2 linked regions of the Roseateles amylovorans genome follow. The protein of the gene in region 2 binds, or shares a complex with, the protein of the main gene of each other region. Links are inferred from orthologs where the notes say so. Each region holds a gene or a part of one and is shown on either strand. Other genes may lie near its edges.

Region 1 (7,081 bases), 4.4 Mb from region 2 along the record:
CCGAGCGAGGGCGGTCTTGCCGGTGCCGGGATGGCCCGTCAACGTCACGAGTCGGCCAAGACCAAATGCTTCACGGATCTGTTCGAGCAAGGCATCCCGGCCCAGCAGTCTGCGGGTTTCATCGGTAGCCGCGCGCTGGCCGGCGGGCCCGGTGACGCTGATCTGGCCACAGCTTGCCGACGATTCATCCGCCTGCAATTGGGCGGTGAACTGGTAGCCCCGCCCGGGGACAGTCGCAATGAGCTCCGGCCCCAGTTCCTTTCGCAGGGCGCTCATGGCAACCCGCACGCTGCCCTCGTCAACGACCGTGGTCGGCCAGACGATCGTCATCAGCTCGTGTTTGGACACGACGCGCCCGTGCCGCTCCACAAGCGCCACAAGGATATCGAATGCGCGCGCGCCCAGCGAGACGGCTTGTCCGTCCCTGGACAACAGCCGCAGAGCGGGGGACAGCTCATAGGCGCCGAACCTGACGCTGCGCACCGCGGGGGCTCCTATGGAGTCATGCTCAGACAAGAAACTACCTTTTACTGGCGCAGTAAAGAGGGCAACGAGACAGCCGCCGTTCTTCAGGACCATTCCCTCCGGCCCTTGTCCGCGCAAGCGGCGCTGCCTCATGAATACAGAAGAGCGCAATTCTACGGGGCAGAACCGCAGCGGCAGCGTGTACGCGGCTTTGGACATGCTGGCATACCAGCACTCACACGGAGATAGCCGATGCAAGTTGAATGGGTGACGGCCACGGACGAGATCAAATCCGACCTGGCGGGCGTGCTGTTGCGGGCTATGCGGCAGAGCCTGGAGGACAGCGCCCTCGATCCTCTTCGGACGCGTGACCATTTTCTTCAGACGCTGCGCCCGCATGACGCAACGGTCATGCAGCTGAGCGGGAGGATCGCTGGGTTCTACGTCCTGCGGCGTCGGGATACCGACCTCTATCTGGACCACCTGTACGTGGATCCGGATCTTCAGAGGCAAGGGCTTGGCGCTTGCGCACTGGCGCGGGTGCTGGCGCTCTCGGATGCACATCAGCTCGACGTGCGGCTTCGGGCGCTTCGGCTCAGCGACGCCACTCGGTTCTACGAGCGGCATGGCTTCACGCGGGAATATGAAGGCGAGACGGACATTCAGTACGTCCGCCGATGTAGTTTGGCCGCACCGGGGGGCTTAAAGGGATCAGCAGCGTGCTGTCCAGCCCGCAGTGAGGGAGCCGAACCGTGGTGGGGTCGTATCGTGCGCACCTAACGGTGGTCGCTGGCCCGGCCGGTGCCTTGGATATTCGACAGTCGGCGACGACCACACAGTGAAATGACCGAATCTTGCCCATGGACGCCGTGAAGACAAAAAAACCTGACGCCGTCCGCGAAGCGGCAGGTGATCGAGGTCTTGGTGACCGAGCACAGCCTGTCGATCTTACGAGCCTGCAGGGCCGCAGGCTTGTTGCGGGCGGCGTATTACAAAGTGCCGCTGCAGCCGATGGAAAGGGACGCCGAGGTCACTGATGCGCTTAACGGCGTCGTTGAGCGCAATGGCCGTTGGGGCTTCTGGAAGTGCTTTGACCGGCTACGCCTGGACGGCCGGCCATGGAACCACAAGCGGGTTTGGCGGGTGTACTGCGAGCTGGGGCTGAACATCCGCCGCCGAATGAACCGCCGCATTCCCAATCGAGAACCCGTGCCGCTGGCTGCGGGTTCGTACGTCAATCAGGGGTGGGCCTTGGACTTCATGAATGACGTGCTTTACGACGGTCGCCGGTTCCGAACGTTCAACGTGATCGACGAGGCCGACCGCGAGGCGCTTACCATCCAGGTGGGCCAATCGCTGCCGGCCTCGATGCTGATTCGCACTATGGACCGGCTGGTGGACTGGTACGGCCCGCCGCTGTCGATTCGCATGGACAACAGAGACCGAACAGTATGTGGACTACGTCTTCTTTGCTGACGTCAGAGCGAAGGACCCCAGGTTCAGCAATCGATGGATTGCTCATTGGAGAGCACAGAGGCTTGTTCCGCGTTGACAAGGAATCGATGGCCGTGTCCTTGCTGCGAGCTATGAACGGCGATAACGAAGACGCCAGGTTTAAGAAGGCTGCAGGCAAAGTGCTCAGTGAGTGGCGGCGTCTCGGTACACCTCCAAAGGCTACGCAGTTCGCAAGCGGCTAAGGTCCGCTGGCAGCCTGAAGCGCCCACCCGCGGGCGCCAGCTCACCCAGCGCGAGTGGAGTCAAGCACATGGACATCCCCTCCGCCATCATCAAAGAAAAAAGCCCCTGACTCTTTACGAATCAGAGGCTTGTGCGCGTCATCAGACGGAAAGTCCGGCGCTATCCAGCATCTCCGTCCAGCGAATTCAAGACCTGTCCGGCTAAAACCGTCATCTAACAAACCGGCAGATCAAACGTCAATATTCGCCGCCCTCAGCGCATTCTGCTCAATGAACTCACGCCGCGGCTCGACCTCATCACCCATCAGCATCGTGAACACGCGATCGGCCTCGATCGCATCCTCGATCTGCACGCGCAACAGGCGACGAACCGTCGGATCCATCGTCGTCTCCCACAGCTGTTCCGGGTTCATCTCACCCAGGCCCTTGTAGCGCTGGCGGCCGACGCTGGATTCCGCCTGCGTCATCAGCCAAGCCATCGCGGCGCGGAAGTCGCCGACCTTGGATTCCTTGGCCTTCTCGCCCTCGCCCTTGCGGATCACAGCCTCTTCGGTGACCAGACCCTTGAAGGTCTTGCCCGCCGTGGCCAGCACCTCGTAGTCCGCGCCGTGCACGAAGTCCGCGGTGATGATGCTCGATCGCACATTGCCGTGATGGCGGCGCGAGATGCGCAGCAGCAGCTTGTCGGTGCGAGGATCGGTCTCTGCCGTCACGGTGGCGTCGTGCAGTTGGGACTGCAGCGCGGTGGCGGCGATGTCGGCTGCATCCTTGGTGTCGAGGTTGATCGCCAGGCCGGAGGCCAGCAGGTGCAGCGCTTCGCCGTCCATCCAGGCGGAAAGGCGCTGGATCACGTTCTGCGCGGCGACGTACTGGCGCGCCTTGCCTTCCAGGTCTTCACCCTTGAGCACTGGCCCATTGCCCACGCCCGCGGTGTGCAGCTCGGCATCGTTGAGCGCGACCTTCAACAGGAAGCCATCGAGCTCATGGCCGTCCTTCAGGTACTGCTCCTGCTTGCCGACCTTCACCTTGTAGAGCGGCGGCTGCGCAATGTAGATGTGGCCGCGCTCGACCAGCTCCGGCATCTGCCGGTAGAAGAAGGTCAGCAGCAGCGTGCGGATGTGGGCACCGTCCACGTCCGCGTCGGTCATGATGATGATGCGGTGGTAGCGAAGCTTGTCCGGATTGAAGTCGTCGCTGCCGGCGCCGCGGCCGATGCCGGTGCCCAGCGCCGTGATCAGCGTGATGATTTCGTTGCTGGTCAGCAGCTTCTCGTAGCGCGCTTTCTCGACGTTCAGGATCTTGCCGCGCAGCGGCAGGATCGCCTGGAACTTGCGGTCGCGGCCCTGCTTGGCGGATCCGCCGGCGGAGTCACCCTCCACGATGTAGATCTCGCACAGGGCGGGATCCTTCTCCTGGCAGTCGGCGAGCTTGCCGGGCAGGCCCAGGCCGTCCAGCACGCCCTTGCGACGCGTCATTTCGCGGGCCTTGCGGGCCGCCTCGCGGGCGCGGGCGGCGTCCAGGATCTTGCCGCAGATGGTCTTGGCATCCAGCGGGTTCTCGAGCAGGTAGTCGGTCAGCAGGCGCGAGACGATGTCTTCCACCGGCGCGCGCACTTCGCTCGACACCAGCTTGTCCTTGGTCTGCGAGCTGAACTTCGGCTCCGGCACCTTGACGCTGACCACGCAGGCCAGGCCTTCGCGCATGTCGTCGCCGGCGACCTCGACCTTGGCCTTCTTGGCCAGCTCGTTGTCTTCGATGTACTTGTTGATCACCCGTGTCATCGCCGCGCGCAGGCCGGTCAGATGGGTGCCGCCGTCACGCTGCGGAATGTTGTTGGTGAAGCACAGGACGTTTTCATTGAACCCGTCGTTCCACTGCATCGAGACCTCCACACCAATGTTGGTGCCCTGGTCCGAGAGCTTGTCGCCCTGCGCATGGAAGATGTTGGGATGCAGCGTCGTCTTGCCCTTGTTGATGAACTCGACGAAGCCCTTCACGCCGCCCGCGTAGGCGAAGTTGTCTTCCTTGTTGTTGCGCTCGTCGACCAGGCGGATCTTCACGCCGTTGTTCAGGAACGAGAGCTCACGCAGGCGCTTGGCCAGGATGTCGTAGTGGAACTCGCTGTTCTGGGTGAAGATCTCGGTGTCGGGCAGGAAGTGGACTTCCGTGCCGCGCTTGTCGGTCTCGCCGACCACGCGCATCGGGCTGGTCTCGAAGCCGTCGCGGACTTCGATCAGGCGATCCTGCGGGATGCCCTTCTTGAATTCGATCTGATGGACCTTGCCCTCGCGGCGCACCGTCAGGCGCAGCGTCTTGGACAGCGCATTCACGCAGGACACGCCCACGCCGTGCAGACCGCCCGAGACCTTGTAGCTGTTCTGGTTGAACTTGCCGCCGGCATGCAGCTCGGTCAGCGCGATCTCGGCGGCCGAGCGCTTGGGCTCGTGCTTGTCGTCCATCTTCACGCCGGTCGGGATGCCGCGGCCGTTGTCGATGACGGAGATCGAATTGTCGGTGTGGATCGTGACGACGATGTCGTCGCAGTAGCCCGCGAGCGCCTCGTCGATGGAGTTGTCGACGACCTCGAAGACCAGGTGATGCAGGCCTGTGCCGTCGGACGTGTCGCCGATGTACATGCCGGGGCGCTTGCGGACCGCCTCCAGGCCTTCCAGGATCTGGATGCTGGACTCGCCGTAACCCGTGCCGTCGCCTTGCGGTGCGGGCACGGGGGTGTTCTCGGTATTCGGAGTGTCGCTCATCAGGGGGTACTCGAGGCCGCCACGCGGCCGTTTGTCAATCTGGCTAGAACCCCCGCCTGGCGGGGGCAGGGGATGCGCGACCCACCGCTCCCGACGAGGAGCGACCGGTGCGCAACGACCTTAAATCCTCATCGGCATGACCACGTACTTGAAGCCGGCGTGATCCGGGATGCTCAGCAGCGCGCTGGACGAACTGTCGTTCAGATCGATGCGCACCATGTCCTGGCTCATGTTGGCCAGCACGTCCATCAGGTAGGTCACATTGAAACCGGTTTCGATCTGGTCGCCGCCGTAGTCAATCTCGATCTCTTCCTTGGCCTCTTCCTGCTCGGCATTGCTGGAGGCAATCGACAGCAGACCCGGATCGAAGGCTAGGCGCACCGCCTTGAACTTCTCGCTGGTCAGGATGGCGGCGCGTTGCAACGCGGCCAGCAGTTGCTGACGGCCCAGGATGACGTGGAACTTGTGGTTCTTCGGGATGACACGGTTGTAGTCGGGGAACTTGCCCTCGACCAGCTTGGTCACGAATTCCATGCCGCTGAAGCTGAACTTGGCCTGATTGCCGGCAAAGCGCATCTCGATGGGCGCGTTTTCTTCCTCGCCCTTGCCGCCGTCCTTCAGCAGGCGCATCAGCTCCAGCACCGTCTTGCGGGGCAGGATCACTTCCTGCTTGGGCATTTCGGTGTCGGTTTCGGCCTGGGCCAGGCCCAGGCGGTGGCCGTCGGTGGCGACCAGCGTCAGCGTCTTGCCTTCGGCGACGAACAGGATGCCGTTCAGGTAGTAGCGGATGTCATGCACCGCCATCGCGAAGTGGACCTGGTTGATCAGTCCCTTGAGCGTCTTCTGCGGCACGCTGAACGCCGGGCCGAAGTCGGCGGCTTCCTGCACCAGCGGGAAGTCGTCGGCCGGCAGCGTCTGCAGCGTGAAGCGGCTCTTGCCGCCCTGCAGGGTCATCTTGCTCTGGTTGGAGGTCAGGCTGACGGTCTGGTCCGAGGGCATCGAACGCAGGATGTCGATCAGCTTGCGTGCGCCCACTGTGGTCGAGAAGTCGCCCGCGTCGCCATCGAACTCGACGGTCGTGCGGACCTGGATCTCCAGATCGCTGGTGGTCAGCTCCACCTGCGGGCCTTGCTTGCGGATCAGCACATTGGCCAGGATAGGCAGGGTGTGGCGCCTCTCCACAATGCCGGACACGGCCTGCAGTGCGGCAAGCACTTTGTCCTGGCTGGCTTTCAACACGATCATGTCAACCTCTCTCCACTGTTGGCTGTTCGGGCGAACGCGGCATTTTCGCTGATGGCCGAGTGATTTTTCGTCATCCCTTCAGCGTCTGCTCCAGCACGTGCAACTGCTGGTTCAGTTCGGTGTTCTTCTGGCGCTCACCGCCGATCTTGCGAACCGCATGCAACACCGTGGTGTGGTCGCGGCCGCCAAACAGCTCGCCGATCTCCGGCAGGCTCTTCTGGGTCAGTTCCTTGGCCAGGTACATCGCGATCTGGCGCGGGCGGGCAATGCTGGCCGGGCGCTTCTTCGAATACATGTCCGCGACCTTGATCTTGTAGAAATCGGCCACGGTCTTCTGGATGTTCTCCACCGAGATCTGCCGGTTCTGGATCGACAGCAGGTCCTTCAGCGCCTCGCGGGCCAGCTGAATGTTGATTTCCTTGTGCGAGAAGCGGCTGTAGGCCAGCACCTTTCGCAGGGCACCTTCCAGTTCCCGGACGTTGGCGCGCACATTCTTGGCGATGAAGAACGCCACATCCTCAGGCATCGGCGCGCCCTCGGCGTCAGCCTTCTTGATCAGGATGGCGACCCGCATTTCCAACTCGGGCGGCTCGATGGCCACCGTCAGACCGGCGTCGAAGCGGCTGGTCAGGCGCTCGTCGATGTCGACCAGCCCCTTGGGGTAGGTGTCGCTGGTCATGATGATGTGGGCCCGCTTGGCCAGCAGCGCCTCAAAGGCGTTGAAGAATTCTTCCTGCGTGCGGTCCTTGCCGGCGAAGAACTGCACATCATCGATCAGCAGCAGGTCCAGCGAGTGGTACTTGGCCTTGAGCTCGTCGAAGGTCTTGCGCTGGTAGTTCTTGACGACGTCCGAGATGAACTGCTCCGCATGCAGATACAGCACGCGCGCATCCGGGCGATCCTTCAGCAGCGCAT
Region 2 (7,044 bases):
CCTGGGCAACTGCACCGCGTCGTTCGTCTCGCCGCAAGGCCTGGTGGTGACCAATCACCATTGCGCCTACGGCAGCATCCAGTACAACGCCACCCCGCAGCGCGACCTGCTGAAGAACGGTTTCCTGGCCGCCACGCTGGCTGACGAATTGCCCGCCGCGCCGGGCAGCCGCGTCTATGTGACGGTGGCGCTGACCGATGTCACCCCTCGCGTGCTGGATGCCAAGACCTCGGCGTTGAAGGGCAAGGCCCGCATCGAAGCGATCGAATCAAGCGAGAAGGCCCTGGTCGCGGAGTGCGAGAAGGACGCCGGCCACCGCTGCAACGTGGCGGCTTTCTACGGCGGCTTGCAATACCAGTTGATCAAGCAACTGGAGATTCGCGACGTCCGCCTAGTGCATGCGCCGGCCCAAGGCGTCGGTCTGTTCGGCGGTGATACCGACAACTGGATGTGGCCGCGCCACACCGGCGACTACAGCTTCTATCGTGCCTATGTCGGCCCGGATGGCAAGCCGGCGGACTTCAGTCCCAACAACAAGCCCTATCAGCCCCAGCATGTGCTGAAGCTGGCCAGCGTGCCGCTCAACGAGGGCGACTTCGTCATGGTGGCCGGCTATCCGGGCCGCACCAATCGTCACCGCCTGCCCGAGGAAGTGGGCTTCGCGTTCGGCTGGGAAATGCCGGAGCGCGTGAAGGTGATGGGCGAGCAACTCGCTGAAATCCGCGAGGCGACCGCCGGACGACGGGAGGCCGAAATCAAGTTGGCCAATCTCGTGGCCAGCGTCGGCAACTACTACAAGAACTACCAGGGCCAACTGGCGAGTTTCGCCGGCAGCGACATCCTGGCGCGCAAGCAGGCAGCGCATGCGGAACTGAAGGCCTGGGTCGAGGCCGATCCCAAGCGGCGCGAGCAGTACGGCGCCTCGCTCAGCGAGATCGACCGACTGCTGGGTGAGCGCGAAGCCATCACCCGCCGCGAACTGCTGCTGAACTATGCGACGCCGACCCTGCTGGCGCAGGCCCGCGATCTCTATCAACAGGCACTGCAACGTCGCAAGCCCGATGCCGAGCGCAAGTCCGGCTATCAGGAGCGGGATCAGCTCCGTCGTCGACAGTCGCTGGAGGCGGTCGAGCGCCGTTTCGACGAAGCCACGGACAAGCGGGTGGTGGGCCACTTCCTGACGCAATACCTGGCGCAGCCGGCGGATCAACTCAATGCCGCCTTCCTGAGTGCCCTGGGCCTTCGCCAGGGCATGGATGCCGCCGCCGTCGCCGCCCGCGTGGACCAGCTCTACGCCGGCACTCGCCTGACAGACAAGGCCGAGCGCATGGCCTGGCTGGGCCGCGACTCAACTGAGTTCGAGGCCAGCGGCGACACGCTGGTCAAGGCGGCTGTCGCTCTGCGGGCTGATGACGACGCGCGCGAGACACGCGACAAGGAGCTGGCCGGCCGCATCCAGCAGGCCTATGCCGACACGATGAAGGCGATGATCGCTTTCAAGGCCAGCCGCGGCCAGGCGGTCTATCCGGATGCCAACAACACGCTGCGCGTGGCCTTCGGTCAGGTGCGAGGGCGCCAGCCCGGCGTGGATGGCGCCGACTGGACGGCCTTCACCACGCTGCGCGGCATTGTGGCCAAGCACACCGGCACCGGCGAGTTCGATGCGCCGGCCGAGCAGTTGGCCGCGATCAAGGCACGCCAGTTCGGCAAGTACGGTGTGAAGGCGCTGGACTCGGTGCCGGTCAACTTCCTGGCGACGCTGGACACGACCGGTGGCAACAGCGGCTCGCCGGTGCTCAACAGCAAGGGTGAGCTGGTGGGCCTGCTGTTCGACGGCACCTTGGATGCGGTGATCTCGGATTGGGATTTCAATCCAAAGACCACGCGCAGCATCTGCCTGGATGCGCGCTACATGCTGTGGCAGATGACGGTCGTGGACAAGGCGGATCGTCTGTTGAAAGAGATGGGCGCGCTGTGATCGGCGCGCTGTGATGGGCGCGTGAGCCTGTCCCTGCCTTGACGCTGCGGAACCAGATTTCCGCGGCCTTTGACGCCCCGCATTGCGGGGCGTTTTGTTTGGCCATGTGCTTAGCTATCTGCCTGGCGTTCGCCGGAACGCGTGGAGGCCCGCCCGCCGGGTGGCCCCGTCAGATCCATCGGGGCGGTTCCCGCCAGACGCCTCAAAGGCGGGCGGTGTCCTTCAGCAAGATGCTTCGATCGACATCGACGAGGCGTCGATGGCCGCAAAACGCCATCGTCAAATCCAGTTCCCGGTGGATGATCTCCAGCGCTTTTGCGACGCCGGGTCGGCCCATCGCCCCCAATCCGTAGAGGAAGGCCCGGCCGATGTAGGTGCCACGCGCGCCCAGGGCCCAAGCCTTGAGCACATCCTGTCCTGAACGGATGCCGCCGTCCATGTGCACCTCGATGCGGTCTCCCACCGCCTCCACGATGCGCGGGAGTGCGCGGATGCTGGATTCCGCGCCATCCAATTGGCGCCCGCCGTGGTTGCTCACGATCAGCGCATCCGCGCCGGACGCCGCCGCGAGCTTGGCATCCTCCTCGTCGATGATGCCCTTGATGATCAGCTTGCCGCCCCAGCGCTCGCGGATCCACTGCACATCGTTCCAGCTGAGTTGCGGATCGAATTGCTTGGCCGTCCATTCAGACAGCGAGCCCATGTCGCCCACGCCCTTCACATGGCCGACGATATTGCCGAACTGGCGTCGCGGCGTCCCCAGCATGCCCAGGCACCAGCGGGGTTTGGTCGCCATGTTGATCAGGTTGGGCAGGGTGAGTTTGGGTGGAGCGGACAGCCCATTCCTGAGGTCCTTGTGCCGCTGGCCCAGGATCTGCAGATCCAGCGTCAGCACCAGCGCCTCGCATTTGGCGGCCTTTGCGCGGTCGATCAGGCTGTGGATGAAGCCCCGGTCCTTCATCACGTAGAGCTGAAACCAGAACGGTGTGGCGGTGCGCGCTGCAACATCCTCGATCGAGCAGATGCTCATGGTGGACAGCGTGAACGGCACGCCGAAGGCTTCGGCCGCCTGGGCTGCGAGGATCTCGCCGTCCGCATGCTGCATGCCCGTCAGCCCGGTCGGGGCGATCGCCACCGGCATGCGCACCGGCCGGCCGATCATCTCGGTGGCCGTGGTGCGGCCCTCGATGTCGACGGCCACCCGCTGTCGCAGCTTGATGGACTGAAAATCCGCTTCGTTCGCCCGGTAGGTGCTCTCGGTCCAGGAACCGGAGTCGGCATAGTCGTAGAACATGCGGGGCACGCGCTTTTGCGCAAGCACGCGCAGGTCTTCAATGCAGGTGATGACGCTCATGGGATGGATGCTAGGCCAGGCCAGCTTGACGTGGTGGGAAAGTTGCCCCAGGGTTTTCCGGAGGGGATTCACAGGCGTGGGGCTCGACGGGATGCGATCGAGACGGGCGTGGAGAACACAAGGGAATCGGCGCTGCAGGTCATGCGGTGCAGGTCGCTCGATGCCGGTGACTCGCTGCGAGGCCCCAGCGGTTCGCGTTCCAGCGGCTGGTCGTCCTGAGGCGTCCAGGGCGCTCAGGGAGATCAAGGCGATCGGCGATCACCGCGCTACAGTGGCGCGATGAATGCGCCGCGCCCGCCAGAGTCTCAGCCCACGCACGGGCTCCATCACGGGCTCCATCACGCGCCTCAGGCCGAGTCTTCATCGATGTCGACGCATGCGCAGCCGCAGCCGCAGCCGCAGATGGCGCCCTCCACCAGCGACGGTGAACCCGCGCTTCTGACCGCCACCCCCGAGCAGCCCGCGCCGGGCCAGGCCACCGTGCCCCAGCATCGCGCACTCTGGCGCCGACTGCCGTGGATGCTGGGCGGGGCATCATGCGTGGCGCTCGGGGTTCTGGGCATCTTCCTGCCGCTGCTGCCCACGACGCCGTTTGTGCTTCTCGCGGCGTTCTGTTTTGCGCGCGGTTCGCAGCGTTGCGAGACCTGGCTGGTGCAGCATCCCCGGTTCGGTCCGATGATCGTCCAGTGGCGCGCCAACCGCGCCGTGCCGCTCCGGGCCAAGCAGGCGGCCTGGACCATGATGGCGGTCAGCTCGCTCATCGCTGCCTGCTTGATGCCGGTCATGCCCTGGTTGCCCGCACTCTGCTGCCTGGCGGTCGGGCTCTGGCTGTGGCGCTTGCCGACGGCGGGCTAGTTTCCGATCTCTTTTCTTCACCATCGTGAGCGTGGAGAACAGGGCAAAGCACCCGGCCAGGGTGACCAAACCTCGGTTGGTCGACATCAACGCGGTCACTGACGCCGAGGAGAAGACCGCGAGGCACATCAAGAAGTTGGGGTATAGCGCCATGCCAATGCCCAGATCCTCAGGAAACTCCTGCAGCGGTGTGGCGCCATGGCGCCATCGGAGCGCGGCGGCGTAGCCCATGGCGATGACCACCGAGACCATGTCGTGGAGGTTGCCGTCGATGAGCTCGCGCATGTCCTGCCGCCGTCATCGCTGGCCCGCTGTCAGATCGAGCCGTTTCGGCGTGCAATCCACAGCATGAATGCAGCCCCGATCAGCATCGAGGGCACATCGCGGGCCACGCTCTGCGGAAAGATGAATCCGCTCAAGGCCACGCCGAGCATGGCACCGCCCGTGGCCCGAAGTCCGGCGGCGAGGAACCAGTCCATCCAGTCTTGATCGTCCAGGTCCGAGTCGGGTGGGACGGATGACGATGGGGGTTGCCGCGTTGGCTTGCCGCGCTGATTGCTGCGCTGATTGCCAGCGCGAGCGGAACGGCGGCTGATCGGAATGGACATGATGGCGAACTCCTGCGGTGGGCTGCTGGCCGAGGGCTTCACTCTGCCAGTACAGCCCTTTGGCGTGAAGGTCGCGGGAGGCGTTTCGTGTGGTGGCGTGCGCTCGTCTGGCGCTAGATCAAGGATTGCGTGTGATCACAAACGCGTTGGGTTTTCGCGCGTCACCCGAAACGTGGTGCAGGACGAACAACCCTGCTGACGACTCAACTGAACAGGCGCAGGTTCTCGGGCTTCGGACCGTTCGGAGCCGCGTTGGCGGCACTGCGGCTGCGACGGGTCGAGTCCACATCGCCGGGCCGGCTCAGCTTGCCCACACGCACGCCGAGCAAGCGCAAGCGCTGGCTCAGGTCCACGCGTTTCAGGCACAGACCCGCAGCCCTTCGGATGGCCGCGGCGTCCTGCACTGGCAGCTCGAGGGTCAGGTCTCGGGTGACGGTGCGGAAGCCCTCGAAACGCAGCTTGATGCCGATGGTGCGGCCCTGGTAGCCCTTGCGTTGCAGGTCCGATGCCAGTTGCTCGCACAGGGCGGTGAAGATGCGAGACAGCTCCGGCCGGTCCCGCTTCGCATGCAGGTCGCGCTCAAAGGTGGTTTCCCGGCTGATCGAGACCGGCTCGCTGTAGGTCACCACCGGTCGATCATCCTGGCCCAGGGCCGCCTCATGCAGCCAGAGGCTGTAGCCCGGTCCGAAGTGCTGGGCCAGCAGAGCCGGTGGGGCCGCCGCCAAGTCGCCGATGGTGTGGATGTCCAGGCTGTCCAGCTTGGCGCCCGCCTTCGGACCGATGCCGTTGATGCGGCGCACCGGTAGCGGCCAGATGCGGGTCGGCAGGTCGTCCATGGTCAGCACGGTGAGGCCGTCGGGCTTCTCCAGTTCGGAGCCGATCTTGGAGAGCAGCTTGTTCGGTGTCACGCCGATCGAGCAGGTCAGTCCGGTCGCCCGCCACACCGAGTTCTTGATCTCGCGCGCGAGGGCGCGGGCCCCGCCCAGCGGGTCATGGCCGACCGGATCCCGCGCGCCGGGCACGTCGGTCAGGTCGATGTAGATCTCGTCGATGCCGCGGTCCTCGATCACCGGCGCCAGTTCGCGAACCGCGTCCTTGAACAGCCGTGAATAGTGGCGGTAGGCATCGAAGTCGGCCGGCAGCAGGATGGCCTGCGGCGCGAGCAGAGCCGCCTTCATCAGCCCCATGGCCGAGAACACACCGAAGGCGCGCGCGGCGTAGGTGGAGGTGGTGACCACGCCGCGGCCGGTGTAGTCGGCCAACTTGAAAAACTCGCGCGTGCCGTCGGGCCGCAGTTGCGGCGCATGGGCGCGCCGACCGCCCACCACCACCGGCAGCCCCTTGAGCTCCGGATAACGCAGCAGCTCCACAGACGCGTAGAACGCGTCCATGTCCAGATGGGCGATCAGGCGATCGGGCAGCGCTGGCGTCGGCTCGGCCATGCGGCATTGTGGGGGTGAGGGCTGACAGTCGCTGTCAGCATCGCAGTGACGGGCGCCGGCGTGATGAACAAGCCATCAAGGCAAGCGGCGCTGACCGCCGCTGATCGTTCCTGATCGACGCTGATCGCCGCAGACCGAGCTCAGTGACCGCAAGCGGTCGAGCCGCAACCGGCGCCCGCCTTCTCACCCTCGGGCAGTTGCGTCGTTGGCTGCGCCTGACCGGTGGCGGGATCGAAGCCGCGTTGCTGCATCGTGTAGACCAGCGCCGCATCCATCATCTCGGCATGAGACGGGAACCATTGCACCAGCTCCTGCCGGACGATGGCCAGCGGCTCGCGGTCGCCCAGCTCATCGGCATAGCGGACCACTTCGCGCATCACATTGAGCACCATCGCATGCTGGCTGCTGTGGCAGTTCTGCGGCTCGAAGCCGGTGGCCGCCATCCAGCGCTCTTCCATCGCGAAGTGGTCCTCGGTGTGGGCGAGCAGCTCGCGGAAAGCGGGCAGGGCATCTTCGCCGCGGTCCAGCGCCTCGCCGTAGCGGTTCAGCAGTTCGACGAACTCCTGATGGGTATGGTCCAGCTCCGGCTGGTTCAGCACCAGGTTGTCGGTCCAGGCCAGGCTGGGCGTCGCGAGATCTTGCAGGTCGTGCAGGTCGCTCATCGGGCGGCTCCCAGACGTTGCTGATGACGAGCCACCTGGGCGCGCACCTGGGCGGGCGCGGTGCCGCCGAGGATGTTGCGGGCGTTCAGGGAGCCCTGCAGCGACAGGACGTCGTAGACGTCCGAGTCGATGCGGCTGTCGAATT

Evidence for each region.
Region 1: the proteins of dinB (region 2) and dnaN are in contact, whole or in part, in a solved structure (PDB 1OK7), measured with the Escherichia coli proteins. The link is inferred for Roseateles amylovorans from one-to-one orthologs.

Annotation. Positions count from the first base shown.
Region 1 is NZ_CP104562.2:926-8,006, reverse strand. What follows is about bases 4,105-7,067. They hold dnaN (DNA polymerase III subunit beta), read right to left. Parts: upstream 6,167-7,067; coding sequence 5,042-6,166; downstream 4,105-5,041. Other genes in these bases: dnaA (chromosomal replication initiator protein DnaA), read right to left, coding at 6,237-7,067; gyrB (DNA topoisomerase (ATP-hydrolyzing) subunit B), read right to left, coding at 4,105-4,921. Outside these bases: N4261_RS00030 (ATP-binding protein), read right to left, coding at 1-684; N4261_RS00025 (GNAT family N-acetyltransferase), read left to right, coding at 718-1,245; N4261_RS00020 (IS3 family transposase), read left to right, coding at 1,390-1,941; more of gyrB, read right to left, coding at 2,393-4,104; more of dnaA, read right to left, coding at 7,068-7,081. UniProt on the Escherichia coli protein: Confers DNA tethering and processivity to DNA polymerases and other proteins. Acts as a clamp, forming a ring around DNA (a reaction catalyzed by the clamp-loading complex) which diffuses in an ATP-independent manner freely and bidirectionally along dsDNA.
Region 2 is NZ_CP104562.2:4,442,736-4,449,779, reverse strand. Bases 4,119-7,044 are described here. They hold dinB (DNA polymerase IV), read right to left. Parts: upstream 6,238-7,044; coding sequence 4,999-6,237; downstream 4,119-4,998. Other genes in these bases: argH (argininosuccinate lyase), read right to left, coding at 6,896-7,044; N4261_RS18405 (hemerythrin domain-containing protein), read right to left, coding at 6,378-6,899; N4261_RS18415 (hypothetical protein), read right to left, coding at 4,502-4,795; N4261_RS18420 (YbaN family protein), read left to right, coding at 4,119-4,187. Also shown: N4261_RS18430 (S46 family peptidase), read left to right, coding at 1-1,978; N4261_RS18425 (alpha-hydroxy acid oxidase), read right to left, coding at 2,181-3,332; more of N4261_RS18420, read left to right, coding at 3,699-4,118. UniProt on the Escherichia coli protein: Poorly processive, error-prone DNA polymerase involved in translesion repair and untargeted mutagenesis. Copies undamaged DNA at stalled replication forks, which arise in vivo from mismatched or misaligned primer ends.